DNA from 3 places in the Mesorhizobium sp. LMG17149 genome. Region 2 is predicted to be linked to each of the others. Evidence: riboswitches for the same ligand, from Rfam matches in the RefSeq annotation. Region 2 holds a riboswitch; each other region holds the start of a gene.

Region 1 (7,118 bases), 460 kb from region 2:
TGCCGTTCGAGGAAGGGCCGAAGGCGCTGGCCGAGATCATCGAGCTGACCGAGAAGCGTTTTCCCGAGGTCTATTTCCCGATGGAGGTGCGCTCGGTCGCGCCGGACCAGTTCTGGCTTTCGCCATTCTACAACAGGCTGACCTGCTCCATCGCCATCCACCATGATGCAGCGAACGATCCTCTGCCGTTCATGCGGGCGGCAGAGCCGATCTTCCGCAGATATGGCGGCAGGCCGCATTGGGGCAAGATGCACAGCCTGAAAGCGGCGGATCTGAAAAAGCTCTACCCGCGCTGGGACGATGCCATGGCGGTGCGCCGCGACATCGATCCGCAAAACCGCTTCGTCTCCCCCTACATGGCCGGCTTGTTCGGCATCGAATGATGAGCACCTATTTTTCCACCCTCTCGGATGCGCTGAAGGAAGCCGGCATCTTCCAACCCTGCCTGCTGCTCGATCGCGACCGGCTGGACGGCAATATTGCCCTGGTGAAGGGCAGACTCTATCCCGGGCTGGCGGTGCGGCTGGTCGACAAATCGCTCGCCTGCCTGCCGCTGCTTGCGTATATCGGCAAGGCGCTTGGCAGTGAGCGCTTCATGACCTTCCACCCGCCGATCAGCGAGGCGGTGCTGAAGGCGTTCCCGGATGCCGATCTGCTCTACGGCAAGCCGATGCCGATCGGCGCGGCAAGGGCGGCGCTGGTGAAAGCCGATACCGACTGGTCGCACGTCTGCTGGCTGGTCGACAGCGAGGAGAGACAGGCGGAATATGGCGCGCTGGCAGACGAACTCGGCATCGGCCTGCGCATCGCTTTCGAGATCGATGTCGGGCTGCATCGCGGCGGGTTCGCCAGTCCTGAGGCCTTGTCGAAGGCGTTGAGCGCGTTGCCGGCCCGGCTGCATTGCGAAGGCGTCATGGCCTACGAGGCGCATGCGCCGCTCATTCCCGGTCTTTTCGGCGGACCGGCAAAGGCATTGGCCAAGGCGTCGGCGCAGGCCTCGGCGTTCGTCGCCTGTCTCGGCGCCGACCAGCGCCGCATCCTGAACATCGGCGGCAGCAAGACCGCGCTGCTTCATCATGGCGGCGCGGCCAATGAGGTCTCGATGGGCTCGGCCTTTGTGCTGCCCAGCGACTTCGATACGCCAGGCCTCGACGGCTTCCAGCCGGCGGCCTTCATCGCCACGCCGATCCTGAAAATGGTCGAGCCGATGCTGCCCGGCCCGCCGGCCGTCACTCGCCTGCTGCAGGCGCTCGGCCGGTTCCCGCGCAAGGGTTGCTACCTCTATGGCGGCAAGTGGATGGCCGAGCCGGTCTTCCCAGAAGGCATGAAGGCGAACGGGCTGCTCGGCCTGTCCTCCAACCAGCAATTCATGGGCTTGCCCGCCGACGCGACCGCAAAGCCCGGCGACTACGCGTTTCTAAGGCCGACGCAGAGCGAAGCCGTGCTGCAGCAGTTCGGGTCGATCGCGGTGTTTTCCGGCGGCCGGATCGCCGATCGCTGGCCGGCGTTGCCGATGGCCTGACCGACTACGCCTTCACCGGTATCCAGATCTCCAGCCCGCCCTTGCCGCTGCGCGGGTCGAATTCGGGGCCGTAGCGTTCGAATTCCGGCGCGTCCGCGATCTCATGCCCGGAGGCCGGCAGCCATTTGTTCCAGATCGTGTTGACCGTCCGGCGGATGGTCGAGATGTGTTCGCGGTGGGCAAAGACCGCATATTTCTGCGCCGGCACCCGCACCCGGTAGAAGTCCCTGGGCAGGTCGGAGAAGTCAGACACTTCGACGCCGGCGATGTAGTCGAAATTGCCGGCATCGTCGCCGTTGACGCAGACGCCATAGGCGACGTCGCCGGTCTCGCCCGGAATGTTGCCGATATAGGGGCCGAAGCGCTGCCACTGCATCGGGATGGCGGCGCTGGTTTCGCAGCTGTAGCGTTCGCCGAGGCCGGCGATCAGGAACGGCCGGCTGGTCTCGAAACGCGGCGGTTCGAGATTGGTGAGGAGGGACTGGTCCATCAGGATCGGCTCCACGAGGTCGAGCTTGTCGAGTGTGCCCTGCGCGCGCACCAGTTCCGGCGTGGTGCCGAACTGATCGCGGAAGGCACGGGTGAACGCCTCATGCGAGTTGTAGCCGGCGTCGAGCGCGACGGCGAGGATGTCGGGCGCCCCGCCCGCCAGCTTGCGCGCCGCCTCGGTCAGCCGGCGTGAGCGCATGTAGCCCATCACCGACCGGCCGGTGGCGGCGCCGAAGGCGCGCGTCACATGAAAACGCGACACGCCGCTGCTTTGCGCGACATCATCAAGCGAGATCGCCTCCGGCAGATGGCTTTCGACGAACCACAGCGCTTTCTCGGTCGGGTCCATTTTCTCCTCGCATTGGCCAGATCATCCTGCCGTTTCCTGGCGCGGCCAGTTTGATCGAAATTGCGCATCCCGTGCAATCTGCGCCGATGCCGGTCGCCATCCGGCCAACCGCCCCATGAGCTTTCGCTTGACAGCGACCGGCGTCATCTCTTAGGTATGTTATATTATTACATAAAGAGAGCATGCGATGCCTGTTTCCCTTAGCTGGCCCACCACTCCGTCCGAGAAATCCATTGCGAAGCGATCGGCGCAAATCTACGCTGAAGCGGTGATGGTCCCCGAGTCGAAAGGCGAGGGGTGAAAAGGGAACACGGTGAGGCCTGCTCAGGTCGAGACCGTGGCTGCCCCCGCAACTGTAAGCGGCGAGCAAAATCCGTGAATGCCACTGGCCGGCAAGGCTGGGAAGGCTGGATGGCGCAACGACCCGTGAGCCAGGAGACCTGCCATCACTGAGTTGACCGGACGGGGTGTGCCGGGAGGAAACGCGAATCCCGGTCTTGTCGGCCGGTTCGCCAGCTTCCTTCCGTCGCCAGTTTTGGAAAGTGACGGAAAGTTGGACGGCTCCATCCATCGCATCGTCGTATATACGCTTTGCCGTCCCGGCAAGCCGGCGGGCAGCAGCCGATGACCGTAGCGCTTCTCGAAGCCCGTGACCTCTGCGTCACGGCGAATGGGCGGGATCTGGTTCAGGCGGTCAGCTTCTCGGTGGCCGCCGGCGATCGCCTTGCCATCATCGGTCCCAACGGCGCCGGCAAGACGACGCTGCTGCGCATGCTGTCGGGCATGCTGCGTCCGAGCTCCGGCGAGGTGAAGCTCGGCGGGCGCCGCCTGGACAGGATTTCAGCCGCCGAACGGGCGCTGCACATTGCCGTGGTCGGCCAGACCGACCAGCCCGATCCGCGGCTGGCGGTGATCGACTATGTCGAGCTTGGCCGGGTTCCGCACGCCGGGCTGCGGCGTAGGAGCGAGGAGCGCGAGATCGTCGTCGATGCACTGCGCCGGACCGGCCTGCTGCCGCTATTTGGCCGCACCATCGGCTCGCTGTCGGGCGGCGAGCGCCAGCGCGCCCAACTTGCGCGCGCCATCGCCCAGCAGCCAAAAATCCTGTTCCTCGACGAGCCGACCAACCATCTCGACCCGCGTGCCCGCGGCGAACTGCTCGACCTCGTGGCAGGCTTCGAGATGACGGTGATCGCGGTGCTGCACGATCTGGCGCTGGTGGCACCGTTCGCCACCAGGGTGGCGGTGATGAACCATGCCCGTCTGCAAGCGCTCGCCGCACCGCGCGAAGCGCTGACCCAAAAGCTGATCCGCGAGATTTTCGGCATCGATGTGCTGCGTCTGCGCCATCCGACCGAAGACCGCGAACTGACGGTGTTCGATGTGCCGAACCGTGCCGCGCCGCCGACGTGATTGAAGCCATTTCGTAGTCGACCCAATCCCATCCACAAGGAGCAAACCCGTGAAACGCCTGGCCCTTTCGCTTGTCCTCTCGCTGCTGGCCTCGACAGCCCTGGCCTTCCCGGTCACGGTCGACAGCTGCGGCAAGCCGCTGACCTTCGATGCACCGCCGAAGCGCGCCGTCATCCAGGATCTCAACATGGCCGAGATGGCTTTCGCGCTGAAACTGCAGCCGTCGATCGTCGGCCTGACCGGCATCACCGGATGGTACAAGGTGGGTCCCGAATTCAAGGCCGAGCAGGGTTCGATCCCGGAACTGGCGCCGAAATATCCGACGCTCGAAAACCTCGTCGCGGTCGAGCCGGATTTCTTCTTCGCCGGCTGGTATTACGGCATGAAGCCGGGCGGCGAGGTGACACCCGATACGCTTGCCCCGCACGGCATCAAGACGCTGGTGCTGACGGAAAGCTGCGTCCATCTCGACAAGAGCCGTCCAGCCGCCTCGATGGACCTGCTCTATGGCGACGTCGAAAAGCTGGGCAAGATCTTCGGCAAGGAGGCCGAGGCGGAGAAGCTTGTTGCCGGCTGGAAGACGCGGCTCGCCGACATCACCGCCAAGGTCGGCAACGGCAAGGCAACGCGAGTGTTTCTCTATGATTCCGGCGAGGACAAACCGTTCACCGCAGGCAAGTTCGCCATCCCCAGCGCCATGATATCAGCCGCCGGCGGCGACAACATCATGGCCGACATGGACACCAGCTGGGGCAACATGGACTGGGAAACGGTGGCGTCGCGCAATCCGCAATTCCTCATCCTGCTCGATTACCAGGATGGCGGCGGCTACAAGAAGCTGCTCGATTTCCTGAAGGTCCATCCGGCCATGAAAGAGACGGACGCGGTCAAGAACGAGCGCTTCGTCGCCCTGCGCTATGCCGAACTGACACCCGGACCCGCCAATATCGAAGCGATCGACAAAATCGCCAAGGCCATGCATCCGGAAGCGTTTTGATGCCTGTCGCCCAAAAGTGCGCAGCGGTTTTGGGGCAACGACATGCATGAGCAAAAGATCCTGGAAGTGCGTCGCACGCGTCCTGACAGACACGACGCATTTCCAGGTTTGCGCCATCCGGCATTCGCACTGGCCATGCTGGTGGGAGCGGCGGCGATCGCTGCTCTCGCATTGCTGTCGATCGCCTATGGCTCGACGCTGATCCCGCTGACCGACGTTGTTGCAGCACTTGGCCGCGCAATCGGCTTCAGTGGGCACGACGTGTCCGGGCCGGTCGGCAAGATCGTCGTCGACCTGCGGCTGCCGCGCACGGTCCTGGCCATCTGCGTCGGGGCCGGTCTCGGCGTCGTCGGTGCGCTGCTGCAGACGGTGACCCGCAACGACCTTGCCGACCCGTTCCTGTTCGGCCTGTCGTCGGGCGCCGCCGCGGGTGCGGTTTCCGTCATCACCGTCTTCGGAGACAGTTTCGGCATCTGGACATTGCCGGTCGCGGCCTTCACCGGCGGCATATTGGCTGCCGGTGTCGTCCTGCTGCTGGTTGCGCGGGTGAGGGGGCAAGGCCCGGAGCGGCTGATCCTTGCCGGCCTTGCCGTGTCCTTCATGTTCACCGCCTTGACCAATTATCTTGTCTTTGCCGGCGACCAGCGCGCCGCGCACTCCGTGCTGTTCTGGACCATGGGTGGGCTCGGCCTGGCGCGCTGGGACAATATCTGGCTCGGCGCCTTGGGTGCGGGCACTATCCTGGCTTACGCGCTGTGGAACCACCGCCGGCTCGATGCTTTCCTGGCCGGCGAAAACGCCGCCGAAAGCCTGGGCGTGCCGGTGGCGTGGATGCGAAGGATGACCTTTCTCGTCGCCGCCTTCTCGACGGCGATCCTGGTCTCGGTCGCCGGCGTCATCGGCTTCGTCGGGCTGATGATCCCGCATCTGTCGCGGCCGCTGGCGGGCCCCTTGCACCTGCGCCTGGTTGCCAGCTGCGCCGTGTTCGGCGCGGTGCTGTTGCTGGCCAGCGACCTTCTGGCCCGAACGCTGCTGCCGCCGCAGGAACTGCCGATCGGCATCATCACCAGCTCGGTCGGCGCGTTCTTCGTCGTCACCATGCTCATCCGCAACCGGCTTTAAGCGTGGCCTCGGTCAGGGTCGCGATTACTCTCCCGAAATGCCCAGTTGCACCTGTTGCTTTGGGCGCTTCGACTGGAACAGGGCAAGCAAAAAAACGCCGGCCTGAACCACGACGATGGTCGGACCCGTGGCTGCGTCGATGTGATAGCTGAGGATCGTTCCCACGACGCTCGACCCGATGGCGGCCGCGGCAGCAATGGCGAGCATGCGCTCAAAGCTCTTCGTCAAAAGAAAGCCGATCGCTCCCGGCGCGATCAGCATGGCGATGACAAGGATGATCCCGACAGCCTTCAGCGAAGCCACGATGGTCAACGCGAGCAGCGTCAACAGCCCGAAATGCAGCAGGTTGACGGGTAGGCCGATCGCGCGGGCATGGGCCGGATCGAAACAATAAAGCAGCAGATCCTTGCGTTTTGCCAGAACGATGAGGATCGCCGGCACGACGATGACCGCCGCCTCGATCACGTCGCGCCACTGGACGCCGAGCATGTTGCCGAACAGGATATGATTGAGATGCTGGTCGGTCTCGACCTTGACGAACAGAACCAGGCCAAACGCGAACATGCCTGAGAAGACGATGCCCATGACTGCGTCCTCCTTGATCCGGCTGTGCTGCTTGAGGTAGCCCGTCGCCAGCGCGCAGCCAAGCCCTGCCACGAATGCGCCGAAGGCAAGCGGGATCCCGGCGATATAGGCGAGCACAATACCCGGAAGCACGGCATGCGAAACGGCGTCGCCCATGAGCGACCAGCCCTTCAGGACGAGATAGCAGGACAACACCGCGCAGATGGCGCCGACCAGAATGGCGACGGCGAGACCGCGACGCATGAATTCGTGGCTGAGCGGTTCGGCGATCCAGGACCAGATTGTCATCATGACGCGACCTGGGATGCGGCACGTGCCGCCCGGCGCGCGGCGAGACGGCCATGTTTGGGTGCGAAGACGAAGGCAGTCAGAAAGACCACGGTCTGCAGCACCACGATCAGTCCGCCAGTCGCGCCATCGAGAAAGAAGCTGAGATAGGCGCCGACCGCGCTCGTCGCCGCGCCGATCGCCATCGCGAGCAGGATCATGACGCCGAACCGATCGGTAAGCAGGTAGGCGGTGGCGCCAGGCGTTACCACCATCGCGATCACGAGGATCGCGCCGACGGTCTGGAGCGCGGCGACGATGCAGGCGCTGAGCAGCACGAAGAACAGGACCCGCAGCCGCCACGGATTCAGGCC
Region 2 (7,118 bases):
TCAGCCTACGCGCCGGCGAAGGCTCCGAAGAAACCCGTTAGCCCGAATTCGTTGCCCTTTGGCGTCAGGGCCGGCAATTGACAATCGCCGGGTTGAGTCCATCCTCTTCCACCATCTCTGAGGCGGAGATTCGGGGCACATGTGGGATTTTGAGATCGGCCGGTCGGTGTCCATCATGATGCGGACCTGGCCGTTCATCGTCTTTCGCATGCTCGTCTATTTCGGCATCACGCTGGCCTACATTATGGCGACGGGCACCGGCGCCTCGGTCGGCTATGGCGTCGGCCATATCTCCACTGATCCCGACGGGCCCATGTCCTTTGCCCTGTGGGGCGGCGTGGTCGGGTTTGGCCTCGTCTCGATCGCTGTGTATTGGATCCGCGAATACATCCTCTATGTCGTCAAGGCCGGCCACATCGCCGTCATGGTTCATCTGATCGACGGCCGCGACATTCCCGGCGGTCAGGACCAGATCGCCTATGCCAGGGATATCGTGACCCAGCGTTTCGCCGAGGCCAACATCCTTTTCGTCGTCGACCAACTCGTCAAGGGCGCCATCCGCGCCATCACCGGCCTGCTCGGCGGCATCGCCGCCTTCCTGCCGATACCGGGCCTGAGCGGCCTGGTCTCCTTCATCAACACGGTGATCCGCCTGTCGCTGACCTATGTCGACGAGATCATCCTCGGCTACAACATCCGCATCAATTCAGCCTCGCCCTTCGAGACGGCGCGCCAGGGCGTCGTGCTCTATGCCCAGAACGGCAAGGTCATGGTCAAGAACGCCGTCTGGCTGGCGGTCATCATGTGGGGCGTGTCGTTCATCATCTTTCTAATGATGCTGGCGCCTGCCGGCGCGATTCTGTTCCTGATGCCTGGCCAGCTCGCCGGCTGGGCTTTTGTGCTCGCCATCGTCTTCGCCTGGGCATTCAAGGCGGCGTTCATTGAACCCTTCGCCATCGCCTGCCTGATGCAGGTCTATTTCAAGACCATCGCGGGCCAGGTGCCGGATCCGGCCTGGGACGCCCGGCTGGCCGAGGCGTCGTCGAAGTTCAGGGAGCTCAAGGACAAGGCGCTCGCCTCCTTCGGCGGTTCGCGCTGGGCTACGGCCGGCGCCACACCCTGATCGGCCGGGCGGGTGATGTCTGGTGAGGCAGAAACGGTGTTGAGGCGCGCCACGGTGGATTTGAGCTGTGTCTCGCCTTGCCCGGAAAAGGTCTCGCTCATGATCAGCTCCGGCAGCGGCAGCCGCCGTCCCCAGCCATGCGTTTCAAGGTCCGGTTTGGGAGCGAACTCGGAAACACGGCCCACGCAGAGATAGGCGATCGGCGTTACGTGGTCCGGAATGGCCAACAGCCGCTTTAGCGCCTGCGCTTCGATGATGCTCACCCAGCCTACACCGACGCCCTCGGCACGCGCGGCCAGCCAGAAATTCTGCACCGCGCAGACGGTGCTGTAGAGATCCATCTCCGGATTGTGCCAGCGTCCCAGCGGCGAACCCTTCGAGCGCTGCCTATCGCAGGTGATGCAGATGTTGAGCGCGCTTTCGCAGATGCCTTCCAGCTTGAGCTTGCGGTACAGCGCCTGTTTTTCCGCCTCGATCGCCGGCAGTTCTTGTTCGCGCGCGGCCAGGAACAGGTCGCGCACCTCCGCCCGTCGCTCGATGTCACGAATGACAATGAAATTCCATGGCTGCATGAAGCCGACCGATGGCGCGTGATGGGCAGCAAGCAGCAGCCGCGCCAGCACGTCGTCATCGATCGCGGTGGGCAGGAAATGGCTGCGCACGTCGCGCCGCGTGAACATGGCGCGATAGACCGCATCGCGCGCATCCTGGTCAAATCCATCGTCAATGGCAGCGGTCATGTGTTCCGGCATCGCTTGTCCCCTTGCGATTGCAATTGATATCATCCGCCTGACCATGCGGATGACGATGCCTGCCAGGCCGGTCTTCTGGCTTGGGATCAACCCGCGTCCGGTGCCTTCCCGTCATCGACAGTGGCATTTACCGGCGCGGTCCTCCTCACAGCGTTGGGCACGCCACGGAATTCAACCGTGTTCCCGATTCTCCCGCTTGCGGCGGGCACCAGGCAGTACCAAAAACCTTACGCCGAAGTGCTGAGGACGCCAATGCCTGCGGCGACGCGAATGGACGCAGTCGCGATTTTCCCCAGTCATCGGCCGCCCGTGCATGGCCTTTGTCGATCCGGGTCACTAGATTAGGACGATGACCACCCGTCTCTACACCCATCCGATCTTCCTCGAGCATCTCACGCCGCCCGGACATCCCGAGCGGCCCGACCGCTTGCGTGCCATCGAGCGCGTGCTCGATGAGGAAGCCTTTGCCGGGCTCGATCGTATCCAGGCGCCGGAAGGCGACGAGGCCACCATCCTCTACGCGCATCCCGCCGATTTCGTCGCCCGCGTGCGCGCCGCCATTCCCGACGAGGGGATTGCCCGCATCGATGCCGACACCACTGCCAGTCCGAAGAGCTGGCAAGCGGCGATCACCGCGATCGGCGCCGCCAACGCCGCCGTCGATGACGTCTTTTCGGGCCGCGCCGACAACGTCTTCGTCGCCGCCCGGCCGCCCGGCCATCATGCCGAAAAGACCACCGCCATGGGCTTCTGCCTGTTCAACACGGCGGCGATCGCGGCGCGCTATGCGCAGAAGAAACACGGTGTCGAGCGCGTTGCCATCGTCGACTGGGACGTGCATCACGGCAATGGCACGCAGGATATTTTCTGGGACGATCCGTCGGTGCTCTATTGCTCGACACACCAGATGCCGCTTTATCCCGGCACCGGAGCGAAGAACGAAACGGGCGCCGGCAACATCGTCAACGCGCCGCTGGCGCCGCAGACTGGCAGCGAGGTGTTTCGCGATGCCTTCCTGTCGCGCGTCCTGCCCGCGCTCGACAATTTCGCGCCCGACCTGATTATCATTTCGGCGGGGTTCGACGCGCACCACCGCGATCCGCTGGCCGAGATCAATCTGACCGAGGATGATTTCGATTGGGCGACCGGCCAGCTGATGCAGCGCGCGGCACGCCACAGCGGCAACCGGCTCGTCAGCCTGCTCGAGGGCGGCTACGATCTGCAGGGATTGGCATTTTCGGTCGCCGCCCATGTCGGGCGACTGATGAAAGGATGAATGATGGCTGGTGAGACCAACGAAGACGTCAAGGCGATGAGCTTCGAGCAGGCACTCGATGCGCTGGAGAAGATCGTCGATGATCTGGAGCGTGGCGACGTGCCGCTCGACCAGTCGATCAAGATCTATGAACGTGGCGAGGCGCTGAAGGCGCATTGCGACCGGCTGCTGAAGGCCGCCGAGGACAAGGTCGAGAAGATCAGGCTGTCGCGCGACGGCAAGCCGGTCGGAACGGAGCCGCTCGACGCGGATTGAGGCCCGGTCCGAACATAGGCTCGCCTCACCGGTTTTTGGACATGATCATGATCGAGGATATAACTCGTCCCGATTGAAACAGCTCAAGGACAAGAGGAGATACGGAAGCGATGTGCAGAAACATCAAGACCCTGTTCAATTTTGATCCGCCGGCAACCCCTGACGAGGTGCGCGACGCGGCTCTTCAGTTCGTCCGCAAGCTGAGCGGAACGACGCGGCCCTCGAAGCAGAACCAGCACGCCTTCGACCATGCCGTCGAAGCCATCGCGGCCTCGGCGCGCGAACTGCTCGATTCCCTGGAAACCCATCAGCATCCGCGTAATCGCGAAGAGGTGGCGGCCAAGCTGCGGGCAAAGGCGGCCATTCGCTTTGCCTGACGCGGCCAGGCGGCCTTCGACGGCCGACAAGGAGAGTCCATGAGCTTCTTCCCCGGGAAAGACCCTGAGGCAGGCGACGCCTTTGCCAGCGACCAGATCGAATTGATGGTCATTCCGAACGCCAAGGACATCGGTGGTTTTCAGGTGCGCCGTGCCCTGCCGACGGCAAAAAGGCGGCTGGTCGGGCCGTTCATCTTCTTCGACCGCATGGGTCCTGCCATCCTGCGGGCCGGCCAGGCGCTCGACGTCCGTCCGCATCCGCATATCGGCCTGTCGACGGTCACCTATCTGTTCGACGGCAAGATCCGGCATCGCGATTCACTCGGCACCGAAATGGTCATTCAGCCCGGCGACGTGAATTTGATGACCGCCGGCCGCGGCATCGTCCATTCGGAGCGTACGCCGGAGGAACTGCGTGGCGCGCCGATGTCGGTATCCGGCCTGCAGACATGGCTGGCGCTGCCGGACGACAAGGAAGAGGTGGCTCCTGTGTTCGAGAACACAGGAGCGCTCAGGCTTCCCGAGATCGATGCCGAAGGCGTCAACGGGCGCCTCATCATCGGCGATTTCCAGGGGTTGCGGTCGCCGGTCAGGGCCGACTCGGAGACGCTCTACGCCGACCTGCGCCTGGCGCCCGGCGCCAGCGTGAAAATCCCTGCCGACGCGGAAGAGCGCGCCATTTACACGCTGGAAGGCGAGGTCTCGATTTCGGGCGATGTGTTCCCAGCCGAACGGCTGCTGGTGTTCCGTCCCGGTGACGAGATCGTCGTGTCGTCGCTGACCGGCGCGCATTTCATGCTGTTCGGCGGCGCCTCTCTTGGTTCGAAGCGTTATATCTGGTGGAATTTCGTCTCCTCATCGAAGGAGCGCATCGAACAGGCCAAGCAAGAATGGAAGACGGGCCGCTTCGACATCGTTCCAGGAGACGAGGAAGAATTCATCCCGCTGCCGGAAAGCTGATGCCTGTCGCCCGAAAGTGGCAGAACGAAATGCATAGACAAAAGACTAGGGCCTGATCCGCGTCACTGACACGCATTTACTTTCGCCGGCCGGCGGCCTATTCGCCCATCAACCGAAAGCCCGAGCACAGTGAACGCAACGCCGCATACGCCGCTTCTCGACAAGGTCCGCATCCCGGCCGACCTGCGCACGCTTGCCGAAAGTGAACTGCCGCAATTGGCGTCCGAGCTTCGCGCCGAGCTGGTCGACGCTGTGTCCCGCACGGGTGGTCATCTGGGCGCCGGGCTTGGCGTGGTCGAGCTGACAGTGGCGCTGCACTATGTCTTCAACACCCCCGATGACAGGCTGATCTGGGATGTCGGCCACCAGGCCTATCCGCACAAGATCCTGACCGGCCGCCGCGACCGTATCCGCACGCTGCGCCAGGAAGGCGGTCTGTCCGGCTTCACCCGCCGCGCCGAGAGCGAGTACGATCCCTTCGGCGCCGCCCACTCCTCGACATCGATATCGGCCGGCCTCGGCATGGCCGCCGCCCGCGATCTCTCCGGCGGCCGCAACAACGTCATTGCCGTCATCGGCGACGGCGCCATGTCTGCCGGCATGGCCTATGAGGCGATGAACAATGCCGGTGCGCTCGATGCACGGCTGATCGTCATTCTCAACGACAACGACATGTCGATCGCGCCGCCGACCGGCGCGATGAGCGCCTATCTGGCGCGGCTGGCCTCCGGCAAGGCCTATATCGGCCTGCGCGATTTCGGCAAGAAACTGACGTCCTATCTCGGCAAGCGCGCGGATCGTGCGATCACAAGGGCGGTCGAGCATGCACGCGGCTATGTCACCGGCGGCACGCTGTTCGAGGAACTCGGCTTCTATCACATCGGCCCGATAGACGGCCACAATCTGGAGCACCTGATCCCGGTCCTGAAAAATGTCCGCGACAATGGCGAAGGCCCGGTGCTCATCCATGTCGTCACCCAGAAGGGCAAGGGCTATGCGCCGGCCGAAGCCGCCGCCGACAAATATCACGGCGTCAACAAGTTCGACGTCATCACCGGCGCGCAGGCCAAGGCGCCAGCCAACGCACCGGCCTACACCAAGGTGTTCGCCGAAAGCCTGGTCCAGGAGGGCCGCGAGGACGACCGCATCGTCGCCGTCACGGCCGCCATGCCGAGCGGCACCGGTCTCGACCTGTTCGGCGAAGCGTTCCCATCGCGCACCTTCGATGTCGGCATCGCCGAACAGCACGCGGTGACCTTCGCCGCCGGCCTTGCCACCGAAGGCTACAAGCCGTTCGCGGCCATCTATTCCACCTTCCTGCAGCGCGCCTACGACCAGGTCGTCCACGACGTCGCCATCCAGAAACTGCCGGTGCGGTTTCCCATCGACCGCGCCGGTTTCGTCGGCGCCGATGGCGCGACCCATTGCGGCGCCTTCGACACCACCTTCCTGGCGACACTGCCGGGTTTCGTCGTCATGGCGGCCGCCGACGAGGCGGAGCTGCGCCACATGGTGCGCACCGCGGCGAGCTATGATGAGGGTCCGATCGCCTTCCGCTATCCGCGCGGCAATGGCGTCGGCGTCGACATGCCGGAGCGCGGCTCGGTTCTCGAAATCGGCAAGGGCCGCATCGTCAAGGAGGGTACCAAGGTTGCATTGCTGTCTTTCGGCACGCGGTTGCAGGATTGCCTGATCGCCGCGGAGGAGCTAGGGGCTGCCGGGCTGTCCACCACGGTCGCCGACGCCCGTTTCGCCAAGCCGCTCGACCAGGATCTGATCCGGCGGCTGGCCCGCTCGCATGAGGTGCTGGTGACGGTGGAGGAGGGCGCCGTCGGCGGCTTCGCCAGCCACGTGCTGCAGTTCCTTGCCCATGAGGGCTTGCTGGAAAGCGGCCTGAAGGTGCGTCCGCTGGTGCTGCCCGACGCGTTCACCGACCACGCCAAGCCGGAAAAGATGTATGCCGATGCCGGGCTCGATGCCGCCGGCATCGTGCGCACCGTGTTCGTGGCACTCGGGCACACAGTCCACGCCCAGCGCGCCTGAATCCCAGCGCGCCTGAATCAAAGTCTCAAAGACTTGAATCAGTTTGCCGGCAAGCGATCTTAAGGCATTGTTTACGCTGCCGTTTGGCGCTTTGCTTACCGTGTCTCTTGGCCGTTTTTCAATGGCGCCCTGCTAGATCGTGATCAGGCAGGGAGACAACAACAATGAAAACGCTTCTGTGCGGCGCAGCACTTTGCGCCGTTATCATCGCGCCGGCCACAGCCGAAACGCGCTATGACCGCAGCCTCGAAAAGGCGGCGATGGGCATCATCGCCGGCAAGATGGGCGACATCCGCGGCGGCTTTTCCTTCAAGCAGGTGCCGCAATTGGTG
Region 3 (7,118 bases), on a different contig from region 2:
GTGACGAGGTCGGCCGCCTCGATCAGCGCCGGCTTGGCGTTGCGGCCGGTGACCACGACATGCAGGCCCTCACGCCGCGCCTTCAACGCCGCAACCACTTTGTCGAGGTCGAGATAGTCGTAGCGCAGCGCAATGTTCAGTTCGTCGAGCACCAGCAGGCTGATCGACGGATCGGCCATCAGCTCAAGCACCTTGGCCCACGCGGCTTCGGCGGCGGCGATGTCGCGCTTCAGGTCCTGCGTTTCCCAGGTGAACCCCTCGCCCATCGCGTGCCAGACAACGCGGTCGCCGAAGGCGGCGAAGGCGTCCTTCTCGCCGGTGTGCCACTTGCCCTTGATGAACTGGACGACCCCGACGCGCTTGCCGTAGCCGAGCATGCGCAGCGCCAGGCCAAAGGCGGCGGTGGTCTTTCCCTTGCCCGGTCCGGTGTTGACGATGAGCAAGCCCTTCTCGACCGTCTTGCTCGCCACCTCGGCATCCTGCACAGCCTTGCGCTTGGCCATCTTGGCGCGGTGGCGTTCTTCGTCCCTATTGTCGATGTCGGTCATGTCATTTCACCTTGAGCGGCAGCCCTGCCACCATCAGCAGCACCATGTCGGCGACGGCGGCGACCTGCTGGTTGAGCCGGCCGGCGGCATCACGAAACCGGCGCGCCAGTGCATTGTCCGGCACGATACCTTGGCCGACTTCATTGGACACCACGAACCAGGGCCCGCGCGGCCGCGACAGCACCTCCGCCAATCGCCGGCATTCCAGCTCGAAATCGTGTTCAGCCAGCATGTGGTTGGTCAGCCACAGCGTCAGGCAGTCGACAAGCACCGGCCGATCCTCCGGCAAGGCGGCAAGCGTACCGGAGAGATCGAGCGGTGCGTCGATGGTCGTCCAGCCTTCGCCGCGCCGCGATCGGTGCAACGCGATGCGTTCATGCATCTCGTCATCATAGGCTTGCGCCGTGGCGATATAGGTCCAGGGCGGCGGCAAGGCGGTCGCCAAAATTTCGGCGTGCGCGCTCTTGCCGGAGCGCGCACCGCCGATGAGGAAGGTCAGTGTCTTGCGATCAGGCAAAGCTGTCGCGCAGGCTGGTCGCGGTGCCGGTGAAGCGGCCACGCACCACACCGACGACGGCGCCGAGCACCAGCCAGAACACCAGATTGGTCACGGTCACCGCCACCACGAACTGGTGATGCAGCCCTTCCGGAATCGCCGTCTCGTAACTGCCGGGCTGCGGCGCACCGACAACATGCGGCGCGACGATCAGCAGGACGGCAAGGATCGCCAGCGGCAGCGACTTGCGGAACGCGATCAGGCCGAGACCGGCGGCGGTCGCCGCCACCGTCGCCCACCACCAGATCTGGCGCTGGGTGAGATCGGCGGCCGGCATGGCCGGCAGTTCCGGCGGCAGGCCGAGGCCAGGCGCCAGCGTGAACACGGCGAAGCCGGCCAGGCCCCAGAACACGCCCTGGCGCCAGCCACCGATGCCGCCGGCGAATTCGGAGACCGCGACCAGGATCAAGGCGAAGCCGATGCCGGTGACAATGTTGGCAAGCACGCTGAAGGCGAAACGCTCGAAACCATCTGCCGGCGCCCAGCCTTCGTCTGCCGGAGCGGCTTCCGCCGCCGGGGCAGCAGAGCTCATGGCATCTCCCGCCGGTGCAGTTGTGCTCATGGCATTGCTATCCGTTGCGGCCGGAGCGGCATGGTCATGGTGATGCCCGCCGCCCGCCTGTTCGTAGACTTCCGCCTTCAGGATCAGCGGCACGGTGGCATAGGCTTGCAGGCAGGCGAGGACGACGCCGGCCACGAGCCCTGCGATCGCCGCGATGAACACGACGTTGCGAAACAGGTTCATGATGTCAGCCCCTCGTCAGTGGCAGGGAAACGCCATCGAATGGCGATAGTCGTGAGCCGCATTGTGGACCGCATCGATATGCGAGAAGCCGACAAAGCCCATCACGAAAACGCCGAGCAGCGCGGCAAGAGCGAGCTGCATGAAGCGCGACTGCGAGGAGACGGAGGTGCCGAGGGAGACGGAAGCGGTAGTCATGTCTTGTCCTTTCGCCCTCCACCCGAGGGCATCGAAGTCAGTTTCCTGTCGCCGGCAGGTCTCCTGGCTCACGGATCAGCGTCCTTCCCCACCTTCCCGAAGAAAAAATCCTCAGTGGTTTATGGAGAGGACTACCGCACACAGTTGCGGGGGCAGCCACGGCATTGGGCGAAATTCGCCCTCACCGCATTCCCTCTTGGCTCCAAAATGGAACCGGCGACAGCGGTGACTATAGGCAGAATCCTCGCTTCCGGCAAACCAAATTCCGCCGGTGACCATTGCGAATGCGCCATGAAGGTCAAAGTGATTTCGGCAGATAGCGCCACGTCACAAAGCCGCAGACCGCCGCCAGCAGACCGAGCGTGACGAACACCGAGCCCAGGCCGAAGAAGGCCAGCGCCACCGAATAGACCAGCGGCGGCGTCAACTCGGAAAAGTCGAGATAGGTGCGGTAGACCGCTGCCATCTGAGATCTTTCATAGGAGCGCACCGAGCGCATGAAGGCGGTCGAGCCGAGGGCGTCGAGCGCAATGGTGAAGAAGGCACCGCAGAGCAGGAAGGCGCCGGTAAGCAGCGGCACGGTTTCGCCGACGAAGCCCGCCGCCAAAAGCGCGGCCGACATGGCGAAATAGGCGAATGTCATGGTCCCGCGGCCACCAAAGCGCTTTCCTGCCTTGCCCCAGAAAATCGCCATGAACAACAGCGCGTTGCCGGCCGAAACCAGCAGGCCGCCGGCCAGCTTGCCCTCACCTGTGATGACCATGAACAACGGCCCATAGACGAAGAACGTCGTCCAGAAGCAGGAGCGGCCGAAGGCGATCAGCCAAGCCAGCCTGAGCCTGGGCTGCGCCACGAAGCGGCCGATATTGGCGAGCGGATTGACGGGGCGCGTCTTGCCCGGACGGATAGACTGGTTGTCGCCGAGGCGGTAGGTCCAGAACAGCGCCAGCAGGGCAAACGCGAACACCGCGACCGCACCATGCGCGGCATAGATGCCGAAGCGCGTGTAGAGGAAGATGCCGAGCGTCGGCCCACCGGTCCAGGCCAGCATCGACCACGCCATGCGCAGCGATTCGGCCTGCATGAAGTCGGTCTTGCGGATGTGGTCCATGATGTAGAGATTGAGCGTGATCGACAGCGCGCTGGCGCCCATCACCCGGCACAGCATGCCGGCCAGTTGCCCGGCAAGCGTGTCGGTGACGAAGAACAGCGAGCCGACGGCCAGCAGGCAGGCGCCTGATGTGTAGACCCAGCGCCGGGCAAAACGGCGGATCAGCATCGGCATGAACAATGTCACCGACAGGCCGAGCATCGCCACGACTGTGTAGAGCATCGACACGATCTGCTCGTTGTGCAGGATCTCGTAGGCCTGGATCGGGATGACGCTCGACACCGTGGCACGGGCGAAGGATTCGACCGCATAGAGCGACGCGAAGGTGCGCGCGTCCGCGGCCTTGAGAGCCGGCAGCCAGATCGGATGGCGCACATGGGTGGACATTGCTTTCCCCGAAGCAGATTCACCGGGTCAAATCTGACGTGGCGATCCCAGCGCCAATAAGAGGAAACCGACGCGCATCCGGCAAAAGCGAAGCCGGCCAAAGGCTTCCCTGCACTGGCCCAATGCCGCGGCTGATCCGGGTTGTCGGCAGAGTTGCCGGTCTTCTTTTGTCCGGGGCAACCGTGATAGTCCTCCAGCGGGGCTGAATCAGAATGCGAGACCATGAGCATCCAAACGCCGACCGCACCCGTTCCGGATCGACCAAAGCGCATCGTCGCCATCGACATCGTGCGCGGCATCGCGCTGATCGCCATGGCGAGCTACCATTTCACCTGGGATCTGGAGTTCTTCGGCTACACCGATCCCGGCCTGACCGCCTTCGGCTGGTGGAAGATCTACGCGCGTTGCATCGCTTCGACTTTCCTGTTCCTGGTCGGCGTCAGTCTGTACCTCGCCCATGGCCGACAAATCCGCTGGAACGGCTTCTGGAAGCGGTTCGCCATGGTCGCGGGAGCCGCGATCGCGATATCGGTCGTCACCCGTATCGCCACGCCGGATGGATTCATCTTCTTCGGCATCTTGCACGAGATCGCGCTGGCCAGCCTGCTCGGCCTCGCCTTTCTGCGGCTGCCGGCACTGCTGACGCTTGTCGTCGCCGCGCTCGTCATCGCGGCGCCTGTCTATCTGCGCCTCGAGGCGTTCGATCACCCATGGCTGTGGTGGGTCGGCCTGTCGGCGAACAATCCACGCTCCAACGACTACGTTCCGTTGTTTCCATGGTTCGGCGCCGTGCTTGCGGGCATCGCGATGACGAAACTCGCCGCCGGTTCAGGCGTACTTGCCCGGCTTGCCGAATTGGCGCCCGGTCGCTGGGCCAACCCGCTGGTCTTTATCGGCCGGCACAGCCTGGCGTTCTACCTGATCCACCAGCCATTGCTGATCGGCTGCATGTGGCTGTTCTCGCAGATCATGCCGGCACAGGTCGAAACCCCGCAGGTGAATTTCCTCAAAACCTGCCAGCTGTCCTGCGAGCAGTCGCGCGACACCGAGTTCTGTACGAGCTACTGTGTCTGCATGCTCGATACGCTCGAGGGCGAGGCAACGCTTGATCGGCTCTACAACAACGATCAGACTGCGGAATGGAAGACGCATCTGTCCGATCTCGCCGGCATGTGTACCGCCAAGACCGACAGCAAGTTGATGGAGGAAGAGGTCAAATGACCGAGAACCAGCCTAAGCCGGGGCTCATACCGTGGCCGCCGCTGATCTACACCGCCGCCATCGCCATCAGCATCGCGCTGGGCCTGCTCTATCCCCTGCCCTGGATCGGTGACCTCCTGGGCGATATTCTTTTCGCCACCGGCTGGGTGGCGCTGTTTGCCGTCGCCGCGCTCTGGGTCACCGCGATCCGCACCATGGTCCGCGCCAAGACCACGCTGAACCCGAACGCTGTGCCCGATCACCTGGTCACCACGGGTCCCTTCGGCATCACCCGCAATCCGATGTATCTGGCCAACACCCTGCTGTTGATCGGGGTCGCCTTTGTCTCGGGCATCGTGTGGTTCCTGCCGCTCGCATTCATCGCCGCCTATGCCACGCAGAAAATGGCGATCGAAGGCGAGGAAAAGGTGCTGGCGGCAAAATTCGGCAAGAAGTACCGCGACTACGCCAAACGCGTGCGCCGCTGGATCTGAGCTGGCGCCCCTGGTTTCCATCGCGGAGAGGTTTGACAGGTGCACACTTCGGCGATTAGCCTAAGTCTTGCGAACTTCGTCATCCTAGGGCGAAGCAGGAGCGCAGCTCCGTCGCGGAGACCCTAGGATCCATGCCGTGACCTCGGTCGAGGAGTGCAGCGGAGCAAAGTTCTGCGCCGTCGCGGTGCATTGCAGTCATGGCATGGATCCTAGGGTCTGCGCCGCGTCGCTACGCTCCTTGCTCCGCCCTAGGATGACGAAGGAATAGACGTCTCCGCTAATTCCGAACGCTAACGCGCGACAGAATCCAGTCCGCTCAGGTATTCACGCCAAGCTCAACCAGCCGCTCCACACAAGATTCCTCGGCCTGGTCGAGTTCAGCCAGCGTCTCCTCGAGATCGCGGCGCTTCTGCCGGAGATCCTCGCGCTTTTCCTCGATGCGCTTGATCATCAGGTTGAGCTGGCCGACTTCGCCGGGCGGCTCCTTGTACATCTGGATGATCTCGCGGATTTCGTTGATCGAGAAGCCAAGCCTCTTGCCGCGCATGATCTGACGGATGAGGTGCCGGTCGGAGGGGCGAAACAGCCGCGTGCGGCCACGCCGCACCGGCTGCACCAGCCCTTCGTCCTCGTAAAAGCGCAGCGTCCGCGTCGACACGTCGAACTCGCGGGTCAACTCGGTGATCGAATAATATTCTCGCATTGCCACTCCCGCACGCCGAAACCAAGGGGCGATCGCCATGCCGGCGTCGCCCTTATGTCCCGAACCAAAACCCATGCCATGCCGGAATCGACATGGCGCCCCGCGCAAGCCTCGCATGGCATTTACGTAAAAGTCAATTAAGCCAAAAGGCGTGCCTTCAGGGCACACCGAACCACCACGTAGCTATGCCGAGAAATGCAAAGAAGCCGACGACGTCGGTAACCGTGGTGACAAAAACTGCCGAAGCGACCGCCGGATCGACCTTGAAACGATCGAGCAGCAGCGGGATCAGGATGCCGGCCAGGGCGGCCACGAACATGTTGATGATCATCGCCGCCGCGATGATGCCGCCCAGATTGGGGTCACGGAACCAGGCTGCCGCAACGATGCCGATCAGGATGGCGAAGACGATGCCGTTGATGAAGCCGACACCCATCTCGCGGCGAATGATGCGGCCGGCATTGTAGATGTCGAGATCCCTGGTCGCCAACGCCCGCACGGTGACGGTCATGGTTTGCGAGCCGGCATTGCCGCCCATGCCGGCGACGATCGGCATCAGCACCGCCAGTGCGACGATATGTTCGATCGTGCGGTCGAACAGACTGATCACCGACGCCGCCAGGAACGCGGTCAGAAGGTTGATCAGCAACCACGGAACGCGTGAGCGCGAGGTCGAAAAGATGCTGTCGGAAAGCTCCTCGTCGCCGACGCCGCCCATGCGCATCAAGTCTTCTTCGGCCTCCTGCTGTATGACGTCGACAACATCGTCGATGGTCAGAACGCCAACCAGCCGTTCGTTCTCGTCGACGACTGCGGCCGACAAAAGATCGTACTGCTCGAATTCCCGTGCAGCCTCTTCCTGGTCCATGGTGGCCGGAATGGCGTGCCGCGTCTCGTGCATCACTTCCTCGACCTTGACCGAACGTTTGGTGCGCAGGATCTGGTCGAGGTCGATGGCGCCGAGCAGCTTGAAGCTCGGATCGATGACGAAGATCTGGCTGAAGCGCTCGGGCAGATTCTGGTCGTCGCGCATGTAGTCGATGGTCTGGCCGATCGTCCAGAACGGCGGCACCGCGACGAACTCGGTCTGCATGCGGCGGCCGGCCGTCTCTTCGGGATAGTCGAGCGAGCGGCGCAGTCTGATCCGCTCGGTGAACGGCAGCTGCGACAGGATCTCGT

The links. A riboswitch is a leader RNA that binds a small molecule or an ion and turns the genes downstream of it on or off. The one in region 2 is predicted to bind cobalamin.
Region 1: it holds a riboswitch for cobalamin, as region 2 does, so the genes downstream of both, NP945_RS03440 (ABC transporter ATP-binding protein) here and bluB (5,6-dimethylbenzimidazole synthase) in region 2, are expected to answer to the same signal.
Region 3: it holds a riboswitch for cobalamin, as region 2 does, so the genes downstream of both, NP945_RS23585 (CbtB domain-containing protein) here and bluB (5,6-dimethylbenzimidazole synthase) in region 2, are expected to answer to the same signal.

The regions. Positions count from the first base shown of each region.
Region 1 covers NZ_JANIFL010000002.1:37,272-44,389, reverse strand. Annotated here, with positions in the region: gene NP945_RS03455 (D-arabinono-1,4-lactone oxidase) at 1-383, shown strand, start outside; gene NP945_RS03450 (DSD1 family PLP-dependent enzyme) at 383-1,522, shown strand; gene NP945_RS03445 (AraC family transcriptional regulator) at 1,527-2,360, opposite strand; cobalamin riboswitch at 2,616-2,823, shown strand; gene NP945_RS03440 (ABC transporter ATP-binding protein) at 2,985-3,773, shown strand; gene NP945_RS03435 (ABC transporter substrate-binding protein) at 3,823-4,770, shown strand; gene NP945_RS03430 (iron ABC transporter permease) at 4,906-5,892, shown strand; gene NP945_RS03425 (metal ABC transporter permease) at 5,917-6,765, opposite strand; gene NP945_RS03420 (metal ABC transporter permease) at 6,765-7,118, opposite strand, start outside.
Region 2 covers NZ_JANIFL010000002.1:492,280-499,397, reverse strand. Annotated here, with positions in the region: gene NP945_RS05670 (hypothetical protein) at 140-1,123, shown strand; partial or broken gene bluB (5,6-dimethylbenzimidazole synthase) at 1,246-1,863, opposite strand; cobalamin riboswitch at 1,923-2,103, opposite strand; gene NP945_RS05660 (histone deacetylase family protein) at 2,225-3,151, shown strand; gene NP945_RS05655 (exodeoxyribonuclease VII small subunit) at 3,155-3,406, shown strand; gene NP945_RS05650 (DUF2277 domain-containing protein) at 3,517-3,783, shown strand; gene NP945_RS05645 (pirin family protein) at 3,823-4,743, shown strand; gene dxs (1-deoxy-D-xylulose-5-phosphate synthase) at 4,873-6,786, shown strand; gene NP945_RS05635 (hypothetical protein) at 6,951-7,118, shown strand, end outside.
Region 3 covers NZ_JANIFL010000010.1:216,292-223,409, forward strand. Annotated here, with positions in the region: gene cobO (cob(I)yrinic acid a,c-diamide adenosyltransferase) at 1-548, opposite strand, end outside; gene cobU (bifunctional adenosylcobinamide kinase/adenosylcobinamide-phosphate guanylyltransferase) at 550-1,065, opposite strand; gene NP945_RS23580 (CbtA family protein) at 1,058-1,849, opposite strand; gene NP945_RS23585 (CbtB domain-containing protein) at 1,865-2,044, opposite strand; cobalamin riboswitch at 2,080-2,277, opposite strand; gene NP945_RS23590 (MFS transporter) at 2,343-3,542, opposite strand; gene NP945_RS23595 (heparan-alpha-glucosaminide N-acetyltransferase) at 3,765-4,763, shown strand; gene NP945_RS23600 (isoprenylcysteine carboxylmethyltransferase family protein) at 4,760-5,236, shown strand; gene NP945_RS23605 (MerR family DNA-binding transcriptional regulator) at 5,553-5,939, opposite strand; gene mgtE (magnesium transporter) at 6,097-7,118, opposite strand, start outside.